Regions from separate parts of the Rhizobium bangladeshense genome, predicted to be linked through region 1. Evidence: predicted binding sites of a transcription regulator. Region 1 holds the regulator's gene; each other region holds the start of a gene.

Region 1 (7,646 bases):
GGCGCGCGCCGTCGACGTGCCCATGGCGTAGCGGTTGTTTTCGACGACATAGATGATCGGCAGCTTCCAGAGAGCGGCCATGTTGAAACTCTCGTAAACCTGGCCCTGGTTGGCGGCGCCGTCGCCGAAATAGGCGATGGCGACATTGTCATTGCCGCGATAGCGGTTTGCGAAGGCGAGACCGGTTCCGAGTGAAACCTGGGCGCCGACGATGCCGTGGCCGCCGTAGAAATGTTTCTCTTTCGAGAACATGTGCATCGAGCCGCCCTTCCCGTGGGAATAGCCGCTGCGGCGCCCGGTCAGTTCCGCCATCACGCCGCGCGCTTCCATGCCGGTAGCAAGCATATGGCCGTGGTCTCGATAGGCGGTGATGACCTGATCGCCTTCCTTCTGTGCCATCTGCATGCCGACGACAACGGCTTCCTGACCGATGTAGAGATGGCAAAAGCCGCCGATGAAGCCCATACCATAAAGCTGACCCGCCTTCTCCTCGAAGCGGCGGATCAGTAGCATCTCGCGATAGGCCTTGAGTTCCTCATCCCGATCGAAGTCGGCTATAGGGCCTCCGTTCGATGCTTTGGCTGCTGGTTTTGCTGCAGTTTTGCGGCTGGAAACGGTCGCGGTCTTTCGCGGCGCCATTCAACCCTCCCTATGGGTTTGTCGTTTCTCGGTGGCGCGTACCATAGGGAAGAAACATGACCACAGCAATGCCATAATTGCATGGCTCGTATTCGCCGCTAAGCCATTGGCAACAAAGACGAAATATCGATTAACTCAATTCTGGTTAATTTGAATAATGATTGAATATGACGATCTCGTCCGCACGCGACATATTCAGCTGATAACGCGCCTTTTCGTCCAACATATCCTTGTCGAGCGAGCCGTCACTGAGCAGGGCGACTTGGCTTTCCAGATGTTCGCGCTTCGCCTTCAACACCGCAAGCTCTTTTTCGCGTGCGATGCGCTGGCGCTCGAACGTCTCCGTCGCCCGCAGGCCGTAATCGCCATGGATGCAATGATAGCCGAAATAGGAGAGGAAGGCGACCGTCATGGCCGGAACGACGAAGCGGCCGATCTTTCTCTTCTTATGATGCTTTGTCCACATACACGTATGCTCTTGAACGCATTACCAATTCTTCGAGCATACCGCGCAGAGATTAACCGTTCGTTGACTCTAAATTCGAGCAACAAAAAACCCGCGCCATGAAGCGCGGGTCGGGGAGCTGAAAGTCAGAAGCGATCAGCCTTTGATGATCGAGCGGCCGGCATACTGGGCCTGAGGGCCGAGGCCTTCCTCGATGCGGATCAGCTGGTTGTACTTGGCAAGACGGTCGGAACGCGACAGCGAGCCGGTCTTGATCTGACCGCAGTTTGTCGCAACCGCGAGATCGGCGATCGTCGAATCTTCCGTTTCGCCGGAGCGGTGCGACATGACGGCGGTATAGGCCGCCTTGTGCGCCGTGTTGACCGCGTCGAGCGTTTCCGTGAGCGAACCAATCTGGTTGACCTTAACGAGGATCGAGTTGGCGACACCCATGCGAATTCCGTCGCGAAGGCGGGCCGAGTTGGTGACGAAGAGGTCGTCGCCAACGAGCTGGGTCTTGTTGCCGATCAGATCGGTCAGCGTCTTCCAGCCATCCCAGTCGTCCTCGGCCATGCCGTCCTCGATCGAGATGATCGGATACTTGCCCGCGAGTTCGGCCAAATATTCGGCCATGGCGCCCGATTCGAGCGTGCGGCCTTCGCCCTCCAGAACATATTTGCCGTCCTTGAAGAACTCCGTCGAGGCGCAGTCGAGGCCGAGGCACATGTCGTCCCCCGGCTTATAGCCGGCTTTCTCGATCGACTTCATGATGAAGTCCAGGGCCTCGGGCGCGCTCTTCAAGCCCGGTGCAAAACCGCCTTCATCGCCGACATTGGTGTTGTGGCCTTGCGCGGCAAGTTCCTTGCGGAGCGTATGGAAGACTTCCGACCCCATGCGCACGGCTTCAGCGATCGTATCGGCGCCGACCGGCAGGATCATGAATTCCTGGAAATCGATCGGATTGTCGGCATGGGCGCCGCCATTGATGATGTTCATCATCGGCACCGGCAGCAGGCTGGCGGAAGCGCCGCCGACATAGCGATAAAGCGGCAGGCCTGATGCCTGGGCGGCAGCCTTGGCGACAGCGAGCGAGACGCCGAGGATGGCGTTGGCGCCGAGGCGCGACTTGTTCGGCGTGCCGTCGAGTTCGATCATGATGTTGTCGATCTGGATCTGGTTTTCGGCATCGATGCCGCCGATCGCGTCGAAGATCTCGGTGTTGGCGGCATCGACCGCCTTCTGAACGCCCTTGCCAAGGTAGCGCTTGCCGCCGTCGCGCAGCTCGACCGCCTCGTGCGCGCCGGTCGAGGCGCCCGAGGGAACGGCCGCGCGGCCCATGCTGCCGTCTTCGAGATAGACGTCGACTTCGACGGTGGGGTTGCCACGGCTATCGAGAATCTCGCGGGCGATGATATCGGTGATTGCAGTCATGGGTTCTTCCTGCTCGGTGGGTGATAGGTCGTTCGAAGCCTGTCATAATCGAAGGCGTGCAAATTACAATGCCGCAATTTCCTGCCTTCGAACGGTATTATGTCGTGGCCTAAACCACGATCATGTCAGCCTGTTGAACGTCAGGCCTTGGCGATTGCGTCGAAGGCAAGCAGCTTCTCAAGCAGGCGCGGCATGTCCCTGAGATAGACCATATTCGGGCCATCGGACGGTGCGTTGTCGGGGTCCTGATGGGTTTCGAGGAAGACGCCGGCAATTCCCGTCGCGACCGCCGCACGCGCCAGCGTTTCCACGAACTCCCGCTGGCCGCCCGAGGAATCGCCCTGCCCGCCCGGCTGGGCAACGGAATGCGTCGCATCGAAGACAACGGGAGCGCCCATCGCCGCCATAATCGGCAGCGAGCGCATGTCGGAGACCAAAGTATTGTAGCCGAAGGAAGCGCCGCGCTCGCACAGCAGCACGTTTGGATTGCCGCTGGCGTTGAGCTTCTTCAGGACGTTCTTCATGTCCCAGGGTGCGAGGAACTGGCCCTTCTTGACATTGACGGCGCGGCCGGTCCTGGCGGCGGCGATCAGAAGGTCGGTCTGGCGGCAGAGGAAAGCCGGGATCTGCAGGACATCGACGATCTTTGCCACCTCCGCGCATTGCTCGGCGGTGTGGACGTCGGTCAAGACGGGAAAGCCGAATTCCTTTTTCAGATCGGCAAAGACCTCCATGCCCTTCTCCAAGCCGATGCCGCGCTCGGCCGAGAGGGAGGTGCGGTTCGCCTTGTCGAAAGAGCTCTTGTAGACGAGGCCTATGCCGAGCTTGCCGCAAAGCTCTTTCAGCGTGCCGGCCACCATGAAGGCATGATCGCGGCTTTCCATCTGGCAGGGGCCGGCGATCAGCGACAGGCGGCCTGTATTGGAAAAGGTGACTTGACCATCGCCTTCGCCGATCTTGACTTCGGAATTCGTATCGGAGCTCATCGTGGTTCCTCGAAGGCAAAGAGCGTGCCCTGGCCGGGCGCGGGCTTCACCAGAATGCGGTTGTTCTTACGCGTATACGTCACCCCGTTAGCAGCCAAATGCGCTTCTGTCACGGCAAGATCGGCGACATTGAAGAGGATTGCCCGGCCGCGCAGTCCTCGCTCGGCGGGTGAGACCGCGGTCTCGAAATAGGCCTCCAGCCCCTCCGGCGTCACCAGGCTGATCCTCGCATTCGAGGCCGCGATATTGACGCCAAACCCGGTTTTCTCGGCTGCCGATTGCGCTGCGGCAAGGCCGACGAAGGCGGCGAAAGCCGCCGGCTCCGGTGCGCAGAGCGCCACCTCAGCAATGCCGGTGACGCCATTGTCATGCCTTTCCAGCGAACCGCGATCGGCCGGCAACGGGTTGACGCGCTCGACGGCAAAGAGAAGCAGATCGGGCGCGCGGAGATCGCCGGCAAAAGCCAGTCTGAAGCTCCCGATGCTCTCGGAACCATCCGGCATTTTCATAGTCCGACTAAACTCCAGCATCTTGCCGGCGCTCGATCCCTTGTCGATGAAACTCTTATGATCGAGCCCGCAATCCCCGGTGCCGAAGGCTATCGCCGAAAGCCCCTCCTCGCCGCAGCGGAAGCGAAAGGCCTGGTTGCGGGCGGTAAAGACGTTACCCTGCCGCGCCGATAGCTCGCTCTCCTCGACGCTCGCTACACCGAGCGGCTCCAGATAGGTCTTGTCGGCAAAGAATACGCAGGCATTCTCCGTGCCGAAGGGGTGGCGCGCATCGGCGGCAACGGTGAAGCCGAGTTTCCCGAGCCTCTCGCGCGCCAGGTCTATATTGACGACAGGCAACACGACATGATCCAGCGGGTGCGGCTTGGCGGAATGGTCTTTCATAATGTCCCTCTCCCTGAAATGGCATGAGATGTGCGACGGCACGCGGTCAATTCAAGGCTTGCGCGCCAAATCCGGCGAATGAAAATAAAAATCTCAACGAGTTGACGGGAAGTTTTACGGAAATTTAGCTACTTGCAGAACACATATGGAACATATAGTGTCTGTTCTGGATTTGTTTCAATCACGGGGTCTGACGTCGATGCTCACGCGCAAACAACAGGAGCTTCTCCTTTTCATTCATGAGCGCATGAAGGAATCCGGCGTTCCTCCCTCTTTCGACGAAATGAAGGATGCTCTGGACCTCGCCTCAAAATCAGGCATCCACCGCCTGATCACGGCGCTAGAGGAACGCGGCTTCATTCGCCGCCTACCGAACCGCGCCCGAGCGCTCGAAGTGATCAAGCTTCCAGAGGCCTATAGCCCCAGTCTTCAACCGCGCCGCGGTTTTTCGCCGAGCGTCATCGAGGGCAGCCTCGGCAAGCCCCAGCCGGTCGCCGCCCCTGCTGCGGCAAAGGCGGTCGCAGACAACGGCAACTCCGTCTCCGTGCCGGTCATGGGACGTATCGCCGCCGGCGTTCCGATTTCGGCGATCCAGAACAACACGCACGACATCGTCGTTCCCGCCGATATGCTTGGCTCCGGTGAGCACTACGCGCTGGAGGTCAAGGGCGATTCGATGATCGACGCCGGCATCTTCGACGGCGATACCGTGATCATCCGTAACGGCAGCACTGCAAGTCCCGGCGATATCGTCGTTGCCCTCGTCGACGACGAGGAAGCAACGCTGAAGCGTTTCCGCCGCAAGGGCGCATCGATCGCCCTGGAAGCCGCCAACCCGGCCTATGAGACCCGCATCTTCGGACCCGACCGCGTCAAGGTGCAGGGCAAGCTGGTCGGCCTCATCCGCCGCTATCACTGACGCTGGACGGGCCGGAATCGGTAAAACTGTTGCTGCGCCAATCATAGGCGCGGTGGCGCATCCATGGCCGCGATAATGCATCGAAGGCCGTCGCGACCTCGAGGCCGCTCTCAGTGAAACGCAATTCGACCGAACCGGTCCTGCGCAGCGTTTCGCCGGTAAACAGCGCCGCACCCGAGCGGCAGCTGGCGAAGCGCAGGCGTACAGACGTCACGACAATATCGCCGGCATCGCAAGCGGGGCCGAGATAGGCGGCATTTTCGATGACGGTCACGATATGACCGTTTGCAAGCTTGGCTATGCACCAGGCTTTCCTGAGGCAGGAAAAGCTTTCCGCCTCAGCGCCGGCCGCGGCCGCCTGCATCGCGATCTTCGCTTCGTTCTGCTGCTCGCGGGAAAGCCTGAGGCGCCTCTCCTTATCCTCCGGGATCGCAGGACTATCCAGCATCCTCGGCGGATTATGCACCGTCAGAACGAGCGCCCTCTGCCACTGATCGAAGATGAAATCCGGCGGCCTTTCGCGATTGGAGGCCATTGCTGCCGGCGTGACGACCGCGACGAGCGCGCCGTCTTCCGAAATCACCAGATCCGCCGGCCGGGATGCCGGCAGAACCACTACTGCAAGCGTCGAGACGGCGATGAGAGCGGTGCCGACCTGGCGCAGCCGCGTCCGCAGCAAGGTCATCAGCAGGAAACCTGCCACGGCCAGCGTGAAATACCAGCTGGGCAATCGACCGACGCCGATATTCCCGCCCCAACCGGATATCGTCTTTGCCACCACGATCACCAGATCGAGGCCGAATCCGACCACCTTCCAAGGCAATATATCAAGCCCGAAAGGCATGAGCAGCATCGCCAACAACCCGGCCGGCATGACGATGAAGGAGATGATCGGCATGGTCGCGAGGTTTGCCGGGAGACCATAGGCCGTCAGGCGATGAAAATGCTCGATCGAAAACAGCGCCGTGGAAAAGCCGCCGATCAGCGAAGTCAGGAAAACGCCGCTGAAAAAGCGTGCGACCGCAGCGGCCAGCAGCAGGGCCGGCATTTTCGGCAGGGCGCTTTCGCCGACGCGCCGTTCCTTCCACAGCTGATAAGCCGATACCAGCGCCAGCGTCGCGGCAAAGGACATTTGAAAACTCGGGCCCAGGACTTCGGAAGGTGAGATCGCAATGATAACAAGCGCGGAAAGAGCGACGTTGCGCAGGCTAATCGACGGCCGGTCGAAGAAGACAGCAATCAGCATAATGGCCATCATGATGAAGGCGCGCTCTGCCGAGACGGCGAAACCCGAGATCAGAAAATAGGCCGTGACGGCGATGAGCGCTCCGGCGGCGGCGAATTTCTTGGTCGGATAGGCCTGAGCGACACCGGGAAAGAGGCTGAGCAGCATCCTAAAGCCGACGAAGAAGATGCCGGCCGACAGAGCCATGTTGAGGCCTGATATAGCGATAATATGGGCAAGGCCTGACTGGCGCAGCGCGTCCGTCGTCTCGTTCGAAATCGCGCGCCGCTCGTCGGTCACGAGAGCGGCGGCAAATGCGCCTGTGTCGCCAGGCAGGATCGAGCGTATGCGATCGCCGATGCCGCTACGCAGCCTATAGAGCCACTCGAGCAGGGCATCGGAACTCCATCTCGCCTCCGGCGGCGCCGCCTGCGCTTCGAGCTTCGTCGGCGCGCCGTAGAAGAAGCCGTTCGCACCGACGCCATCGAAATAAGCCCCGAAGGAAAAATCGTTGAGCTCGGGCAGCGCCGGGCCTGCCGGCGGCGTCAGCCGTGCCCTGCCGGTGATGATATCACCGATCTCGAAAGGCACATCGGCGCCGCGGGCGATGACGGTTACCCGCCTCGGCGGCCGCTTCACCTCCGGCTCGGCGGTGCCTGTGAGGGCAAGAATATAGCGCCATCGCCCGCGATCGTCGCCTTCGCGCCGCTCGACGCGGCCTGTCACCGTCGTCGTCACCGATGAATCGAGCATGACGGTGGAGACCCGCCAGCTCTCGAACTGAGCGCAGAGCATGCCGCACACCATAAGCGCCAGCGTCAGAAGCATTGTCTGCAACACCGGCCGTGCGCAGCCCGCGACGAAAACCGCAACCGTCAACGTCAACAGGCCGAGCAGCGATGGAACGACCGGAATATCTGTCGCCGCCAGAAACCAGAAGGCGGAGCCGGCGCCGAGGAGAACCGGCGAGAATAAAAGCAGGCGGCCGTAGTCCACCTCCTCGCTCAGCATGCGAACGCCGGCACGCGATAATCGGGTGATTGCGGCCGTCAGCCGGTGTCGTAAAGGTACCGAGGACTGGGTCGTTGCCGGCCGCGTCCCAGCGGCA
Region 2 (7,646 bases), 2.2 Mb from region 1:
CAGATGGGTCAGGCGAACTATTCGGCGGCCAAGGCGGGCGATCTGGGCTTTACCAAGGCGCTTGCCCAGGAAGGGGCGGCCAAAAACATCACCGTCAATGCCATCTGCCCAGGTTATATCGGAACGGAGATGGTGCTTGCCGTGCCGGAGAAAGTGCTGAACGAGCGCATCATTCCGCAGATCCCCGTCGGTCGTCTCGGCGAACCGGAAGAGATTGCGCGTTGCGTTACCTTCCTCGTCTCCGACGATGCCGGCTTCATCACCGGTTCGACGCTGACGGCCAATGGCGGGCAATTCTTCGTTTAGAGCGCGTCGCAACTTTCAAGGCGATCATTAGTCCGACCAAAACAAAAGCGCCTCCGGTCGGAGGCGCTTTTGCAATCTGCCGTAGCGGTGACCGCACCCATGCTCTTCAGACAGTCAGAAACGGCGATCGCGGTTTTGATTGAGCCTTGTCCGAATCGTGGCCGGCACTTTCTGCAGTGAGCGATCTTTGCCGGCAAGGGTTGGCATCGCCATCGTCAGGAAGACCGAAGCGATGAAAACGGGGACGGTGAAATTCAGGATAATCTGGGCCATGGAAGCATTCCTTTCAGATGGCCGGGCAGTTTGACTGCCTTGCGCTTGTCAAGGAATATGGCCCCGTCTGACGGGTGCCGGTAGGTTCCGCTTTCGCGACCGACTGTCAACGCCGTGTTGACGCGCGTCAGCGACAAAGAAAAACGGGCGCCAGTGCGCCCGTTGGGAGTCCGATATGATGCTGCCGGTTAGCGGCAACGGGCCTCGTAGCGGCGGCCGTAACGGTCGCGATAGATGCAGTAGCCGCGGCGTTCAACCGACTGGCCAATCAGGGCACCGGTCAGACCGCCGGCAACTGCGCCGACCGCGGCACCACCCCAGCTGTTGGTGACCGCACCGCCGATGACCGCACCGGTCCCGGCGCCGATCGCTGTGCCCTGCTCGGTCGCCGTGCAGGATGCGAGAGCGCCCACGAGCGCGCCAACAAGAACAATCTTCTTCATCATGTCGTAACTCCCCAGGTTGTTGGGCTTTAGATGCGGCCCATTAGTACAAGGATAATGATAATGACGAGAACTAGCCCCAAACCGCCAGAAGGTCCATAGCCCCAGCCACGGCTATAACCCCAATTCGGCAGGGCTCCGATCAAGAGCAGAATGAGGATTACGAGAAGTATCGTGCCAAGCATGGTGTTTTTCCTTCATTTTCATCCGCAATCTGGATGGACAAGAAACACGCATTGGCGATTTTTGTTCCCGGTTAGGCGCTGAATTAGGACGCAATGCGATTCATGGTTTGCGATCCGTCATCCCCACAAATCGTCAGTATGGTTAAAAAATCCTTTTAGTACAATATGTTGCGGTGAACAAAGCCAGAAAGTCTCGATGTCTCCGATTCGTCGGCGGTTCGTTCCGTTTTTGGTCGGACCCAGGGCGCGAGCGTGCCGAGCTTGACGCTGCGTGAATTTGGCTGCCGGAAGATTAACGCCCACGTCAGACATCAGTCGCGAGACCTTGTCGCTCGCCCCTCATCTAGCGGCGGAGCATGACGCCGCCACCAGATCTTGCCGTGAACGGAAGGTGAAACCGGTAAGGTCGGCGATTCGTCTCCGATTCGTTCCGGATTTGATCGAGGGGTTAATTTGCAGCGGATTCTTACTTGGCAAAAAGTGCATGGTAGACAACCGGCACTTTGACAAAATGCGAGAACGAGAGAGTCCCGCGATTCAGCATTTAGTAGAAAAAAGTGATTCAAAATCAATACTTAGCCGTGAACAAAAGCTGAATCAGCCAGAGTCAGCGATTCGTCTCTGATTCGTTCTCACGCTGTTCCGAATCGGAGATGCGAACCTTCAGAACGACTCGCAAAGGTCGTAATCCCCGACGCATTTTGAAATCTGCCCTTGCGTTTGCGGCGGCAGCTGTCCATGTGTTCTGTGCCTCCGTCGAGATGGCAAAACTTTTCCTGGGGCGGTCTGCCTCAATTGCATGGACCATGACTCTGACTTCGCAGCCGATGATTCTGAGTGGGCGCGGTGTAACCGCGGTGCTCGGACCAACCAATACCGGCAAGACCCATTATGCCATCGAGCGCATGGTCGCACACGGGACCGGCGTGATCGGCCTGCCGCTCAGGCTCTTGGCCCGCGAGGTCTATACGCGGGTGGTGGAGAAGGTCGGTCTGCAGAACGTGGCGCTGGTCACGGGCGAAGAAAAGATTTCGCCGCCCAATGCGCGTTTTTCCGTCTGCACGGTCGAAGCGATGCCGCGGGAGACCAAAGCCGCCTTCGTCGCGATCGACGAGGTGCAGCTCGCCGGGGATCTCGAGCGCGGCCATATCTTCACAGATCGCATCCTGCATCTTCGCGGCCGCGATGAAACGCTGCTTCTGGGAGCTGCGACGATGCGGCCGATCCTGCAGCATATCCTGCCGGGGATCACGATCGTCGAGCGACCGCGGCTTTCGCATCTCCTTTACGCCGGCCAAAAGAAGATCACCCGCCTGCCGCAACGCTCGGCCGTTGTCGCCTTTTCCGCCGACGAGGTTTATGCCATTGCCGAGCTCATCCGCCGGCAGCGCGGCGGCGCGGCTGTCGTGCTGGGGGCGCTGAGCCCGCGCACCCGCAATGCGCAGGTGGCGCTCTATCAGGCGGGCGACGTCGAATATCTGGTGGCAACCGACGCGATCGGCATGGGGCTCAATCTCGATGTCGATCACGTCGCTTTCGCCCAGGACAGAAAATTCGACGGCTACCAGTTCCGCAACCTCAATCCGGGTGAACTCGGCCAGATCGCCGGACGTGCGGGGCGGCACGTGCGCGACGGAACTTTCGGTGTCACCGGGCAGGTCTCGCCTTTCGACGATGAGCTGGTGCAGCGCATCGAAGGGCACGAATTCGACAACGTCAAAGTCCTGCAGTGGCGCACGACCGAGATGGACTTCTCCTCGATTCATTCGCTTCGCGCCAGTCTCGAGGCAGGGCCGCGCGTGCCGGGGCTGACGCGGGCCCTCCCCGCGGTCGACCAGCAGGCGCTCGAGCAGCTTTCGCGCTACCCCGAGGTGATCGACCTCGCCGACAGGCCGGCCCGCGTCGAAAAACTCTGGGAGGCTTGCGCGCTGCCCGACTACCGGCGTATCACTCCGGCACAACATGCCGATCTTATTTCGACCCTCTTTTCCGATCTCGTGCGCTATGGCACGGTGAACGAGCAGTTTCTCGCGGAGCAGGTTCATCGCGCGGATCGAACTGACGGAGAAATTGACACGCTTTCGGCGCGAATCGCGCAGATAAGGACCTGGACCTATGTCTCGAATCGGCCCGGCTGGCTGGCCGATCCGACACATTGGCAGGAAAAGACGCGGGAAATCGAAGATCGATTGTCCGATGCGTTACATGAAAGGTTGACGAAACGCTTTGTTGATCGCAGGACATCTGTGCTCATGAAGCGCCTGAGAGAGAATGCGATGCTGGAAGCTGAAATCAGTGTGAATGGCGATGTCTTCGTTGAAGGACATCATGTAGGGCAGTTGAGCGGATTCCGTTTTACCCCGGTGGGGGGAACGGATGGACCGGATGCCAAGGCGGTTCAGGCTGCGTCGCAGAAGGCGCTTGCGCTCGAGTTCGAGGCCCGTGCGGCCCGGCTGCATGCCGCGGGCAACAGCGATCTGGCGATCGGTTCGGATGGATTGATCCGGTGGCTCGGCGATCCGGTGGCGCGGCTTTCCGGCAGCGACCACGTCATGCGGCCGCGCGTGATCCTGCTCGCCGACGAGCAGTTGACCGGCAATGCCCGCGATCACGTCGCCGCTCGTATCGAACGTTTCGTCAATCATCACATCAGCACGGTATTGAAGCCGCTGGACGATCTGTCGCGCGCCGAAGACCTGCAGGGTCTCGCCAAGGGACTCGCCTTCCAGCTGGTCGAAAATCTTGGCGTGCTCTTCCGCCGTGACGTCACCGAGGAAGTGAAGTCGCTGGATCAGGAGGCTCGCGCCTCCATGCGCCGATACGGCGTGCGGTTCGGGGCCTATCACATCTTCGTTCCGGCGCTTCTGAAGCCGGCACCGGCCGAACTCATCACGCTGCTCTGGGCATTGAAGAACGACGGTCTCGACAAGCCCGGCTATGGCGATCTCATCCCCATCCTTGCCGCCGGCCGCACTTCCGTCGTCACCGATCCGAGCTTCGAGCGGATGTTCTACAAGCTCGCCGGCTTCCGCTTCCTCGGCAAGCGCGCCGTGCGCATCGACATTCTGGAGCGACTTGCCGATATCATCCGTCCGCTGCTGCAATGGAAGCCCGGTCAGAGCAATCGTCCGGAGGGCGCCTATGACGGTCGCCGTTTCACGACGACGACGGCGATGCTGTCGATTCTCGGGGCGACGCTCGAGGACATGGAAGAGATCCTCAAGGGCCTCGGCTATCGCGCCGATGCCGTAAAGGCGGAAGAGGCGTCGGCCCATCTTGCGGCGCAGGACGCAGCTTCAGCCCCCACCGCCTCCGCGGAGACACCCGGGGAAGAAGCGGCGGAAAGAGCCGATCACGACGATGCCGACGGAGCGACGGAAGAGGCTGCTTCCGAGCCATCCGCAGCCGAGGCGGCTTCGACGGCAGCCGACGTCCCCGCTACAGAAGCGAACGACGGCAACGCTGCAGCCGAAGTGACCGAGGCAACCGCTTCGCCAGAGGCTGCCGCTTCCGGGGAAGCTGGTGAGCCGGCGGAGCCAAAGCCGGTTCTCCTGTGGCGTCTCGGCGGCCGCAATGACAATCATCGCCAGGCACGTGGCGGCCATGGCGAACGCCGTGGCGGCCAGAACCAGGAGCGCGGCGAGCGCAATCGCCGTTCGAACGGTGGTGAAGGCGGCGAGGGCAATCGCGGCGGCGACGGGCGCGACAACCGCCACGGCCGCGGCAAGGACGGTGGCGGCCGCGACGGCGGCAGGCCGCAGCAGGCAAGGGGCGAGCGCAAGGACCAGCCGCGCGGTGATCGTCAGGACCGTGGCGACCGGAAGGACCGCGGCGAGCGTAACGATCGCAATGACCGTAACGACCGCAATAACAATCGCGGGGCCCAGCCGCTGCGCTTCGAAGCCAAGCCGCCGCGCAAGGAGAAGCCGATCGATCCGGATTCGCCATTCGCCAAGCTCGCAGCCCTCAAGGAACAGATGAAGAAGTAATCATGGGCGGGGAGACACAGCCGGCAAGCGGTTCGCGCCAGCGCATCGACAAGTGGCTGTTCTTCACGCGCATGGTGAAGTCGCGCTCGCTGGCCCAGAGCCATGTCCAATCGGGGCACGTGCGCATCAATGGTGAGCGCTGCAGTCACCCGAGCCAGATGGTCAAGCCCGGCGACCGCGTCGAGTTGACGCTGGAGCGACGCGACGTCATCCTCATCGTGCGTCTCGCCGGGGAGCGGCGGGGTCCCTATGAGGAGGCGCGCATGCTCTACGACGACCAATCCCCGCCGCCGGATGAGACAAAACGTCTCACACCATTTGAGCAAGCGACCCGTGCCACCGGCACCGGTCGTCCGACCAAAAAGGAAAGACGTGCAATCGACAGGCTGATGTCGGATGAGGATTAGAAAACTCTCTCCGTTGCGGCGGCTTTTGCAGATCGTTTGTCCTTGAAATCCGGCGCCAAAGCCGATACGTCACTGACAACCTGCCGGAAGCGGGCTTGCTGCCCAAGCCTGTCCACGCTTCGTCCGGCACGGGGATAGGCGCGACGTTCCAGGTTGCCCGGCCCCATCATGGAAATCCTGGAGTTCTTCATGACCTATGTCGTGACCGACAATTGCATCAAGTGCAAATACACCGATTGCGTGGAAGTCTGCCCTGTAGACTGCTTTTATGAAGGCGAGAACTTCCTCGTCATCCATCCCGACGAATGCATCGATTGCGGCGTCTGCGAGCCCGAATGTCCCGCCGAGGCAATCAAGCCGGATACCGAGCCGGGCCTGGACAAGTGGCTGAAGATCAACACCGAGTATGCCAGCATTTGGCCGAACATTACGGTCAAGAAGGACCCGCTGCCGGAGGCCAAGGAAATGGACGGCCAGACCGGGAAATTCGAGAAATACTTCTCCGAAAAACCCGGTTCCGGCGACTAAGACGGCTGCGCAATTCGGCCGCCGCGTTTGAGCGGCCATGCGGTGAAACGTTTTAAATCCTGCGTGTGGCATATGGGTGATGTGTGTTGCCCGCATGACTCAGACGAAGCAAATTATTGATTTCCTCATATTTTTGTGGTAGGTTCCGCCTACTGTTCCATTTGTGGCATGGCGCATGCCCAAAACCATCACGAAAGCAAAACCAATCCGTACGCGGTTTCCGTGACATATCAAAGCTTTGAGCGCCGGGTCCCTAGATCACGCGCAAGAAGTCCTTGCTTTTGCCTGATGGGATCAGAGTGAAGTCACCCGACGGATGCAACCGTCTCAACCGGGCCTGACTGACCCGGCTCCGGCCGCCGCCGGAAGCGTAACAGGGAGTTTTTGAATAGAATGACGACTCAGCAGAAAAAACCTTCTACAGCACGTCACGGCTTCAAGACCGGTGAATCGATCGTCTACCCCGCTCATGGCGTCGGTACCATCACCGCCATCGAAGAGCAAGAAGTTGCCGGCATGAAGCTCGAACTTTTCGTTATCGATTTCGAGAAGGACAAGATGCGCCTGAAGGTTCCCGTCGCGAAGGCGATGAGCATCGGGATGCGCAAGCTTTCGGAAACGGATTTCGTCGATCGTGCATTGAAGGTTGTGCAGGGGAAGGCGCGCGTCAAGCGCACCATGTGGTCCCGTCGTGCCCAGGAATATGACGCCAAGATCAATTCCGGCGATCTGATTTCCATCGCTGAAGTCGTGCGTGATCTCTATCGGGCAGAGAACCAGCCTGAGCAGTCCTATTCCGAGCGCCAGCTCTACGAGGCAGCTCTCGATCGAATGGCGCGCGAAATCGCAGCTGTCAACAAGATGTCGGAAACTGAAGCCGTCCGCCTCGTCGAGACCAACCTCAACAAGGGTCCCAAGCGCGGCAAAGCTATCGAAGAAGACGATTCGCAGGACGAAGCCGCATAAGGCAATCCTGTTTCTTGCGGAAAAAACCCGGCCATCGCGCCGGGTTTTTTTATTGGAACTTTTTTCGGCTTGCCGCGTTTATCAAACGTAACTGCGGACTGCTCGTCGGACGCTTGCTCGTCGGGCGAACTGCTATTCCGTCTATATTCGGTAAGGAGCGGATCATGCCTTTTCAATATTGCCCGTTCGGCAACGTGAAGAAACAGATCCAGCCCGGCCGTCTTAGCGGCACATGGTGAGAGATAGGGCCTCCCCCTGAAAAGTCCAGGGGTGAGGCTTTTTGCATTCGGAACCCCATTCGGTCCGGACAGCGATGTTCCGGAAGGTGAGTTTTATTGTTCATTTTGAGGGCGAAGGCCTGTTTCGGGAGATCGAAATGAAGAACATGTCTGCAGATCGGCGCATGATCAAAATCGCGATGGCCGCCCCCTATCTCGCCCGTCAGGAAGAGCACGATCTCGCCACCCGCTGGAAAGATCACGATGATCGCGGTGCCCGCAACCAAATCGCCATGGCGCATATGCGTCTGGTTATCTCCATGGCCGGCAA
Region 3 (7,646 bases), 120 kb from region 1:
AGCGGCAGGCGAAGCGACCAGGGCTGCGCCATGCGGGCGAGCGCATCATAAATCGCGGCATTGCCATGCGGATGGTATTTACCCATCACGTCGCCGGTGACGCGGGCGCATTTGACGTATTTCTTGTTCCAGTCAATGCCGAGCTCGGACATGCCGTAGAGAATGCGCCGGTGCACGGGCTTCAGGCCGTCGCGCACGTCGGGCAGCGCGCGGCTGACGATGACGCTCATGGCGTAATCGAGATACGACCGCTGCATTTCCTCCATGATGGAGATGGGCTCGATGCCTGGCGGGAGCTTCCCGCCGCCGGGGGGTGTTTGCTCAGTCAAAACAGATCACGATCTCTTCTAGAATCACTTGAAGAATTTATAGCGGAAAGCCTGTTCCCGCGCCATTTTCTGAGTGCCTTTTTGAACAGGCTTTTGCGGCTTAAAGAGGGTAAAGCGTGCAGGTTTCGCGGCCGGACCGGGCAAATCCGCCGCTCGCCGTCGCGGGATATTTGCCGAATCGGAACCGGCGCTTCACAATCGTGAAAACCACGCATTCATATGATGTTTCGGAGAGACGATGGCAAGCGCCGACCAGTTGATCAACGCCTTCACGACGCTCATCGTCACCATCGACCCGCCGGGGCTCGCACCGCTCTTCCTCGGGCTGACGATCGGCATGAGCCGCGCCGAGCGCCGGCAGGTGGCGCTGCGCGGCTCGACCATCGCCTTCATCATCCTTGCCGTCTTCGCCCTGTTCGGTGCGGGCGTGCTCGGCGTGCTCGGGATCTCGATCGGCGCCTTCCGCCTAGCCGGCGGGCTCTTGCTCTTCTGGATCGCCTTCGAGATGGTGTTCGAGAAGCGGCAGGACCGTAAGGAAAAGACGACCGAGGTGGCGATCACCAGGGACCATATCGAAAATATCGCCGTCTTTCCCCTCGCCCTGCCGCTGATCGCCGGCCCCGGCGCGATCTCTGCAACCATCCTGCTTTCCGGTACGCTGGAAACCTCGGTCGAAAAAGCCCAACTGATCGGCGTCATCGCCGCCATTCTGCTGCTGACCTTCATGATGTTGCTGATCGCTGAGAGGCTCGACCGTTTCCTCGGCGTCACCGGCCGGGCGATCCTGACCCGCCTGCTCGGCGTCATCCTTGCAGCCCTTGCAGTGCAGTTCGTCGTCGATGGCGCGAAAGCGGCGCTCAATCTCATCAGCGCGACGCCTCGATGAAAACGGCGGCAGATGAACCGGGCGATCCGATTAGTTCATCTGCCTTGCCATCAAAGAAAAAGAGCATGACGCCGCGTGGACATCATGCTCTCAGATGCTCTCATAAAGCCAAGGCGGCCGATCAAAACGGAATATCGTCGTCGAGATCGCGCGAGAAGTTGCCGCCGCCACCGCCGCGGCTCGGCGCTGAGGACAGTGACGGGGCGCCGTAGTCGTCGCCGTAATCGTTATTGCTGCTGCCGCGGCCGCCGCCGAAGCCGGAGCTCGCGCCGCCGCCATCGCCGCGGCCGTCGAGCATCGTCAGCGTCGAATTGAAGCCCTGCAGCACCACTTCCGTCGAGTAGCGGTCCTGGCCCTGCTGGTCCTGCCATTTACGGGTCTGCAGCTGACCTTCGATATAGAGCTTGGCGCCCTTCTTCACATATTGCTCGACAACCTTGCAGAGGCCTTCGTTGAAGACGACGACGGTGTGCCACTCGGTCTTTTCGCGGCGTTCGCCGGAATTGCGGTCACGCCAGGTCTCCGAAGTCGCGATGCGGAGATTGGCGATCGGCCGGCCATCCTGAGTGCGGCGGATTTCGGGGTCTGCACCCACGTTTCCAACCAGAATTACCTTGTTCACGCTACCAGCCATGCTTCTCACCCTGCCTGCCGCCCTGCCCGGCGGCGTTTCAATCGATCGGCGCACCTTAAACCATCACGGACCGCCGATGCGCATGGGCGGCATTTAATCCACATGTTTATCCATCAGAAAGCCGCATGCATCCATCAGGAATTTTGTTCTTTATTTGTTCTAGTTTATCCGTATGATCCTGTCAACAGAATCGAAAACCTTGAGCCACCCAGGATATTCAGCCTCGACTCGCCCGTCGGCATCACTAAATAAGGGCTGTTATCCAGAAAACCAAAGCAGAGACGATGAGCGAACTGAAGACGATCTCCATCCGCGGCGCGCGCGAGCACAATCTGAAGAGCATCGATCTCGATCTGCCGCGCAACAAGTTGATCGTCATGACCGGGCTTTCAGGTTCCGGCAAATCTTCGCTTGCCTTCGACACCATCTATGCCGAGGGCCAGCGGCGCTATGTCGAGAGCCTGTCGGCCTATGCCCGGCAATTCCTCGAAATGATGCAGAAGCCCGACGTCGACCAGATCGACGGGCTGTCGCCTGCCATTTCGATCGAGCAGAAGACAACCTCGCGCAACCCGCGCTCGACGGTCGGCACCGTCACCGAGATCTACGACTATATGCGCCTGCTCTTTGCCCGCGTCGGCGTTCCCTATTCTCCGGCGACAGGCCTGCCGATCGAGAGCCAGACCGTCAGCCAGATGGTCGATCGCATCCTCGCTTTCGGCGAAGGCACCCGTCTTTATATTCTTGCGCCGCTCGTGCGCGGGCGCAAGGGCGAATACAAGAAGGAACTGGCGGAGCTGATGAAGAAGGGCTTCCAGCGCGTCAAGGTCGACGGCCAGTTCTACGAGATCGCCGAGGCGCCTGTTCTCGACAAGAAATACAAGCATGACATCGACGTGGTGGTCGACCGCATCGTCGTGCGCCCGGATGTGTCGGCACGACTGGCCGACAGCCTGGAAACCTGCCTGAAGCTCGCCGATGGCCTGGCGATCGCCGAATTCGCCGACAAGCCGCTGCCGCCAGAAGAGACCTCGGCCGGCGGTTCGGCCAACAAGTCGCTGAACGAGACGCATGAGCGCGTGCTGTTTTCGGAAAAATTCGCCTGCCCAGTCTCGGGCTTCACGATCCCGGAAATCGAACCCAGGCTCTTCTCCTTCAACAATCCCTTCGGCGCCTGCCCCACCTGCGACGGTCTCGGCGCCCAGCAGAAGATCGACCCCGACCTGATCGTGCCCGAACCGGAGCGGACGCTACGCGACGGTGCGATCGCGCCCTGGGCCAAGTCGACCTCACCCTATTACAACCAGACGCTGGAAGCGCTTGGCAAACATTACGGCTTCAAGCTCGGCACCCGCTGGAACGACCTGTCCGACCAGGCCAAGGATGTCATCCTCAACGGCACCGACGACAAGATCGAGTTCCACTACGCCGACGGCGCCCGCTCCTATACGACGCACAAGAATTTCGAGGGCATCATCACCAACCTCGAGCGCCGCTGGAAGGAAACCGATTCTGCCTGGGCGCGCGAGGATATCGAGCGCTTCATGTCGGCCGCCCCCTGCCCGGCCTGCAACGGCTTCCGCCTGAAGCCGGAGGCTCTGGCGGTGAAGATCAACAAGCTGCATATCGGTGAAGTGACGGGTATGTCGATCCGCGTCGCGCGCGACTGGTTCGAGGTGCTGCCGGCGACGTTCAACGCCAAGCAGAACGAGATCGCCGTCCGCATCCTGAAGGAAATTCGCGATCGGCTGCGCTTCCTCAACGATGTCGGCCTGGAATATCTGAGCCTGTCGCGCAATTCCGGCACGCTGTCGGGTGGCGAGAGCCAGCGCATCCGGCTCGCTTCGCAGATCGGTTCGGGACTAACGGGCGTGCTCTACGTGCTCGACGAGCCGTCGATCGGCCTGCATCAGCGCGACAATGCCCGACTGCTCGACACGCTGAAGCACCTGCGCGATATCGGCAACACCGTCATCGTCGTCGAACATGACGAGGATGCGATCCTGACGGCCGACGACGTGGTCGACATTGGTCCGGCCGCCGGCATCCATGGCGGCCAAGTCATCGCCCATGGCACGCCGCAGGATATCATGGACAATCCGAAGTCGCTGACCGGCAAATATCTCTCAGGCGAACTCGGCGTTCCCGTTCCCGAGCAGCGCCGCAAGCCGAAGAAGGGGCGCGAGATCAAGGTGATCGGCGCACGCGGCAACAATCTGAAGAACGTCACGGCATCGATCCCGCTTGGCGTCTTCACGGCGGTGACCGGCGTTTCCGGCGGCGGCAAGTCCACCTTCTTGATCGAGACGCTCTATAAATCGGCGGCGCGCCGCGTCATGGGCGCGCGCGAAATTCCGGCTGATCACGACCGTATCGACGGTTTCGAGCATATCGACAAAGTGATCGATATCGACCAATCGCCGATCGGCCGCACACCGCGCTCGAATCCGGCGACCTATACCGGCGCCTTCACACCCATCCGCGACTGGTTCGCCGGCCTGCCGGAAGCCAAGGCGCGCGGTTACCAGCCGGGCCGCTTCTCCTTCAATGTCAAGGGCGGTCGCTGCGAGGCGTGCCAGGGCGACGGCGTCATCAAGATCGAGATGCACTTCCTGCCCGATGTCTACGTCACATGCGACGTCTGCCACGGCAAGCGCTATAACAGGGAGACGCTCGACGTCACCTTCAAGCAGAAATCGATCGCCGACGTGCTCGACATGACGGTGGAGGAAGGCGTCGACTTCTTTGCGGCGGTACCCGCCGTGCGCGACAAGCTGCAATCGCTGAAGGATGTCGGCCTCGGCTACATCAAGGTCGGCCAGCAGGCCAATACGCTTTCGGGCGGCGAAGCGCAACGCGTCAAACTTGCCAAGGAGCTGTCGAAGCGCTCGACCGGACGCACGCTCTATATTCTCGACGAACCAACGACCGGCCTGCATTTCCACGACGTCGCCAAGCTGCTCGAAATGCTGCATGAACTGGTCAATCAGGGTAATTCCGTGGTGGTGATCGAGCACAATCTCGAAGTCATCAAGACGGCCGACTGGGTGCTCGATTTCGGCCCCGAGGGCGGTGATGGCGGCGGCGAAATCGTGGCCGTCGGCACGCCTGAGGCGATCGTCAGGGAAAAGCGTTCCTATACCGGCCAGTTCCTGAGGGAATTGCTGGAGCGTCGGCCGGCCAAGAAGGCGGTTGCGGCGGAATGACGATGAGGCTGGCGTCGCCCGGCGATCTTGAAACGATCGCGGCGCTGACGGCAGCCGCCTATCGGCCCTATACCGAACTTTTCGGCGCTCCGCCGATCCCTGTGACGGAGGACTACGGGCCGCGAATCCAACGCGGCGAGGTGTGGTTGCGGGAGGCCGGCGGCGAAGCGGCAGGCCTTGTCGTCGTCGAGCGACATCGCGATCACCTCATGTCGTTCAGCATCGCCGTCTCGCCGGCCTTTCAGGGGGCCGGGCATGGATTGGCGATGCTCAACTGGCTGGAGGGCAAGGCACTGGAGTGGGCACAGCCGGAGATCCGACTTTATACGAACGCGCTTATGGAACGGAACATCGCGCTCTACAGCGCCTTCGGCTTTCAGGAAACGGGTCGCCGGCCGAACCCTTATCGGCCAGGATGGGTTCTCGTCGACATGACGAAAGAGATCGTTGCGGCCTGAGCGGCTGCCAAAGGGAGGACGACATGACGAAATCCGGCACTATCCGCACCGGCATCGGCGGCTGGACCTTCGAGCCCTGGCGCGGGCATTTCTTTCCGGCCGAGCTCAAACAGAAGGAAGAGCTTCATTATGCCAGCCGCCAATTGAAGGTCATCGAGGTTAACGGCACCTATTACAGCACGCAAAAGCCCGCCGTCTTTGCCAAATGGGCGGCCGATGTGCCCGATGGTTTTATCTTTTCGCTGAAGGCGACCCGTTTCGTCACCAATCGGCGAGTGCTTGCGGAAGCCGGCGAATCCATGGAGCGCTTCCTCTCATCGGGCATCAGCGAACTCGGCGACCATCTCGGACCGCTGCTCTGGCAGTTCGCGCCGACCAAGAAGTTCGATCCGGAAGATTTCGAGGCTTTCCTGAAGCTGCTGCCGCAAAAGCAGGACGGACTGAAGCTCCGCCATGTGGTCGAGGTGAGGCATGACTCTTTCAAGGTGCCGGAATTCGTCGCCCTGCTTGCGAAGTATGGAGTCGCGCCGGTCTGTGCCGAACATTTCGAATATCCGATGATCGCCGATGTCACGGCCGATTTCGTCTATGCCAGGCTGCAGAAGGGATCAGATGATCTACCGACCTGCTACCCCGATAAGGAGCTGAAGGCTTGGGCAAAGCGGCTCGAGACCTGGGCCGAGGGCAAGGTCCCAGAGGATCTGCCGCTGATTGACGGGGATCGTCAGGTAAAAGCCGAGCCGCGCGACGTTTACGCCTTCATGATCCATGAGGGCAAGGTCAACGCGCCGCACGGCGCGATCGCCCTACAGAAATTGCTCGATCAATAAGCCCGGTTAAAGAGGCAATACCGCCGCCGGGAGATCTTCCGCCGTCAGCCCCTTGCCGGCGCGTTGACCTGCCGCTCCGTGCAGCCAGACGCCCGCGGCCGCGGCCTCGAAGGCCGGCAGGCCCTGAGCGAGCAAGCCGCCGATAATGCCTGCGAGCACGTCACCCGACCCGGCGGTGGCAAGCCAGGCAGGCGCATTGGTATTGATGAGCGCGCGCCCGTCCGGCGAGGCGATGACGGTATCGGCGCCCTTGTAGACGATCGCAGCATTGGCGCGGCGGGCGGCCGCTACGGCCTTGTCCACCTTTCCCAGCGCCTCGTCGCTGCCGATATCGGGAAAGAGCCGCGAGAATTCGCCCTCGTGTGGCGTCAGCACCAGACGCGGCTCGCCGCGGAAAAGGCCGAAAAGCTGCTGCGGATCGTCCTTGAAGGAAGAGATGCCGTCGGCGTCGAGCACAAGCCGGCGATCTGCAAGCGCGGTGACGAAGCCGCGGGCTCTCGCGCCGATGCCGAAACCTGGGCCGAGGACGAAGGTCTGCAACCGCTTGTCGGAGAGCCACTCTGCCAGGTCCGCCTCGTCCTCGACTGCACGCAGCATGACGGCTGTGAGATGCGCAGCATTGGCGGCCATAGCCGCTTCAGGGGCGGCGATCGTCACCAGGCCCGCGCCGGCCTTCAGGCCGGAGACCGCCGACATGCGCGCAGCCCCCGTCTTGTCGGCCTCGCCTGAAAAAACGACCAGATGACCGCGCTTGTATTTGTGGGTTTCCAGCTGCTCGGCCGGCAGCACGCCCTTCCAGGCGTCAGGTGTGTTCTCGGCGATGGCACCGCCCGCCCCGGCCCGGATGATGCGAGCGGGAATGCCGATGTCGAAGACCTCCAACTCGCCGCAAAGCTCCCTGCCCGGCATCAGGAGATGGCCGGGCTTGCGGGTCATGAAGGTGACGGTGTTGCGGGCCCGGAAGGCAGAACCTAGCACCTTGCCGGTGCGGCCATCGACGCCGGAGGGCAGATCAATTGCGAGCACTGCGATACCGGCCTCGGCGACGCGCCCGATCAAGTCAGCCACATCGGCCGGCACCGCGCGGCCGAGCCCTGCTCCGAACAGACCGTCGATGACGACGTCGCCGTCTTGCGGCCGGTAGAGGCCGATCTTTTGTCCCTCCAACAGGCAGCCGGCCCGGGCGCGGGCGGCATCGCCTTTCAGCTTTGCCGGATCGCCGAGATGAAAAAGCGCCACGGTCGCTCCGCTCTCCCGCAGATGCCTTGCCGCGACATAGGCGTCGCCCCCATTGTTGCCGGGA

What was found. The regulator LexA, encoded in region 1, represses DNA repair genes until DNA is damaged. The targets are predictions, from matches to a motif close to TGTTCNNNNTGTGTTCNG.
Region 2: a site for LexA is predicted at 1,835-1,852, ahead of J2J98_RS20460 (helicase-related protein). Genes of this name have one in related genera too.
Region 3: a site for LexA is predicted at 1,994-2,011, ahead of uvrA (excinuclease ABC subunit UvrA). Genes of this name have one in related genera too.

The regions. Positions count from the first base shown of each region.
Region 1 is NZ_CP071612.1:2,039,231-2,046,876, reverse strand. Features, by position in the region: gene pdhA (pyruvate dehydrogenase (acetyl-transferring) E1 component subunit alpha) at 1-639, opposite strand, end outside; gene J2J98_RS10000 (FtsB family cell division protein) at 785-1,105, opposite strand; gene eno (phosphopyruvate hydratase) at 1,241-2,515, opposite strand; gene kdsA (3-deoxy-8-phosphooctulonate synthase) at 2,656-3,501, opposite strand; gene J2J98_RS09985 (VOC family protein) at 3,498-4,394, opposite strand; gene lexA (transcriptional repressor LexA) at 4,594-5,313, shown strand; gene J2J98_RS09975 (ComEC/Rec2 family competence protein) at 5,294-7,646, opposite strand, start outside.
Region 2 is NZ_CP071612.1:4,241,908-4,249,553, forward strand. Features, by position in the region: gene phbB (beta-ketoacyl-ACP reductase) at 1-306, shown strand, start outside; gene J2J98_RS20445 (hypothetical protein) at 421-579, opposite strand; gene J2J98_RS20450 (YMGG-like glycine zipper-containing protein) at 768-1,025, opposite strand; gene J2J98_RS20455 (DUF3309 family protein) at 1,052-1,207, opposite strand; gene J2J98_RS20460 (helicase-related protein) at 2,014-5,196, shown strand; gene J2J98_RS20465 (RNA-binding S4 domain-containing protein) at 5,199-5,603, shown strand; gene fdxA (ferredoxin FdxA) at 5,793-6,131, shown strand; gene J2J98_RS20475 (CarD family transcriptional regulator) at 6,525-7,097, shown strand; gene J2J98_RS20480 (RNA polymerase factor sigma-32) at 7,474-7,646, shown strand, end outside.
Region 3 is NZ_CP071612.1:2,158,920-2,166,565, reverse strand. Features, by position in the region: gene gyrA (DNA gyrase subunit A) at 1-329, opposite strand, end outside; gene J2J98_RS10570 (MarC family protein) at 568-1,215, shown strand; gene J2J98_RS10565 (single-stranded DNA-binding protein) at 1,337-1,849, opposite strand; gene uvrA (excinuclease ABC subunit UvrA) at 2,134-5,055, shown strand; gene J2J98_RS10555 (GNAT family N-acetyltransferase) at 5,052-5,513, shown strand; gene J2J98_RS10550 (DUF72 domain-containing protein) at 5,537-6,343, shown strand; gene J2J98_RS10545 (NAD(P)H-hydrate dehydratase) at 6,350-7,646, opposite strand, start outside.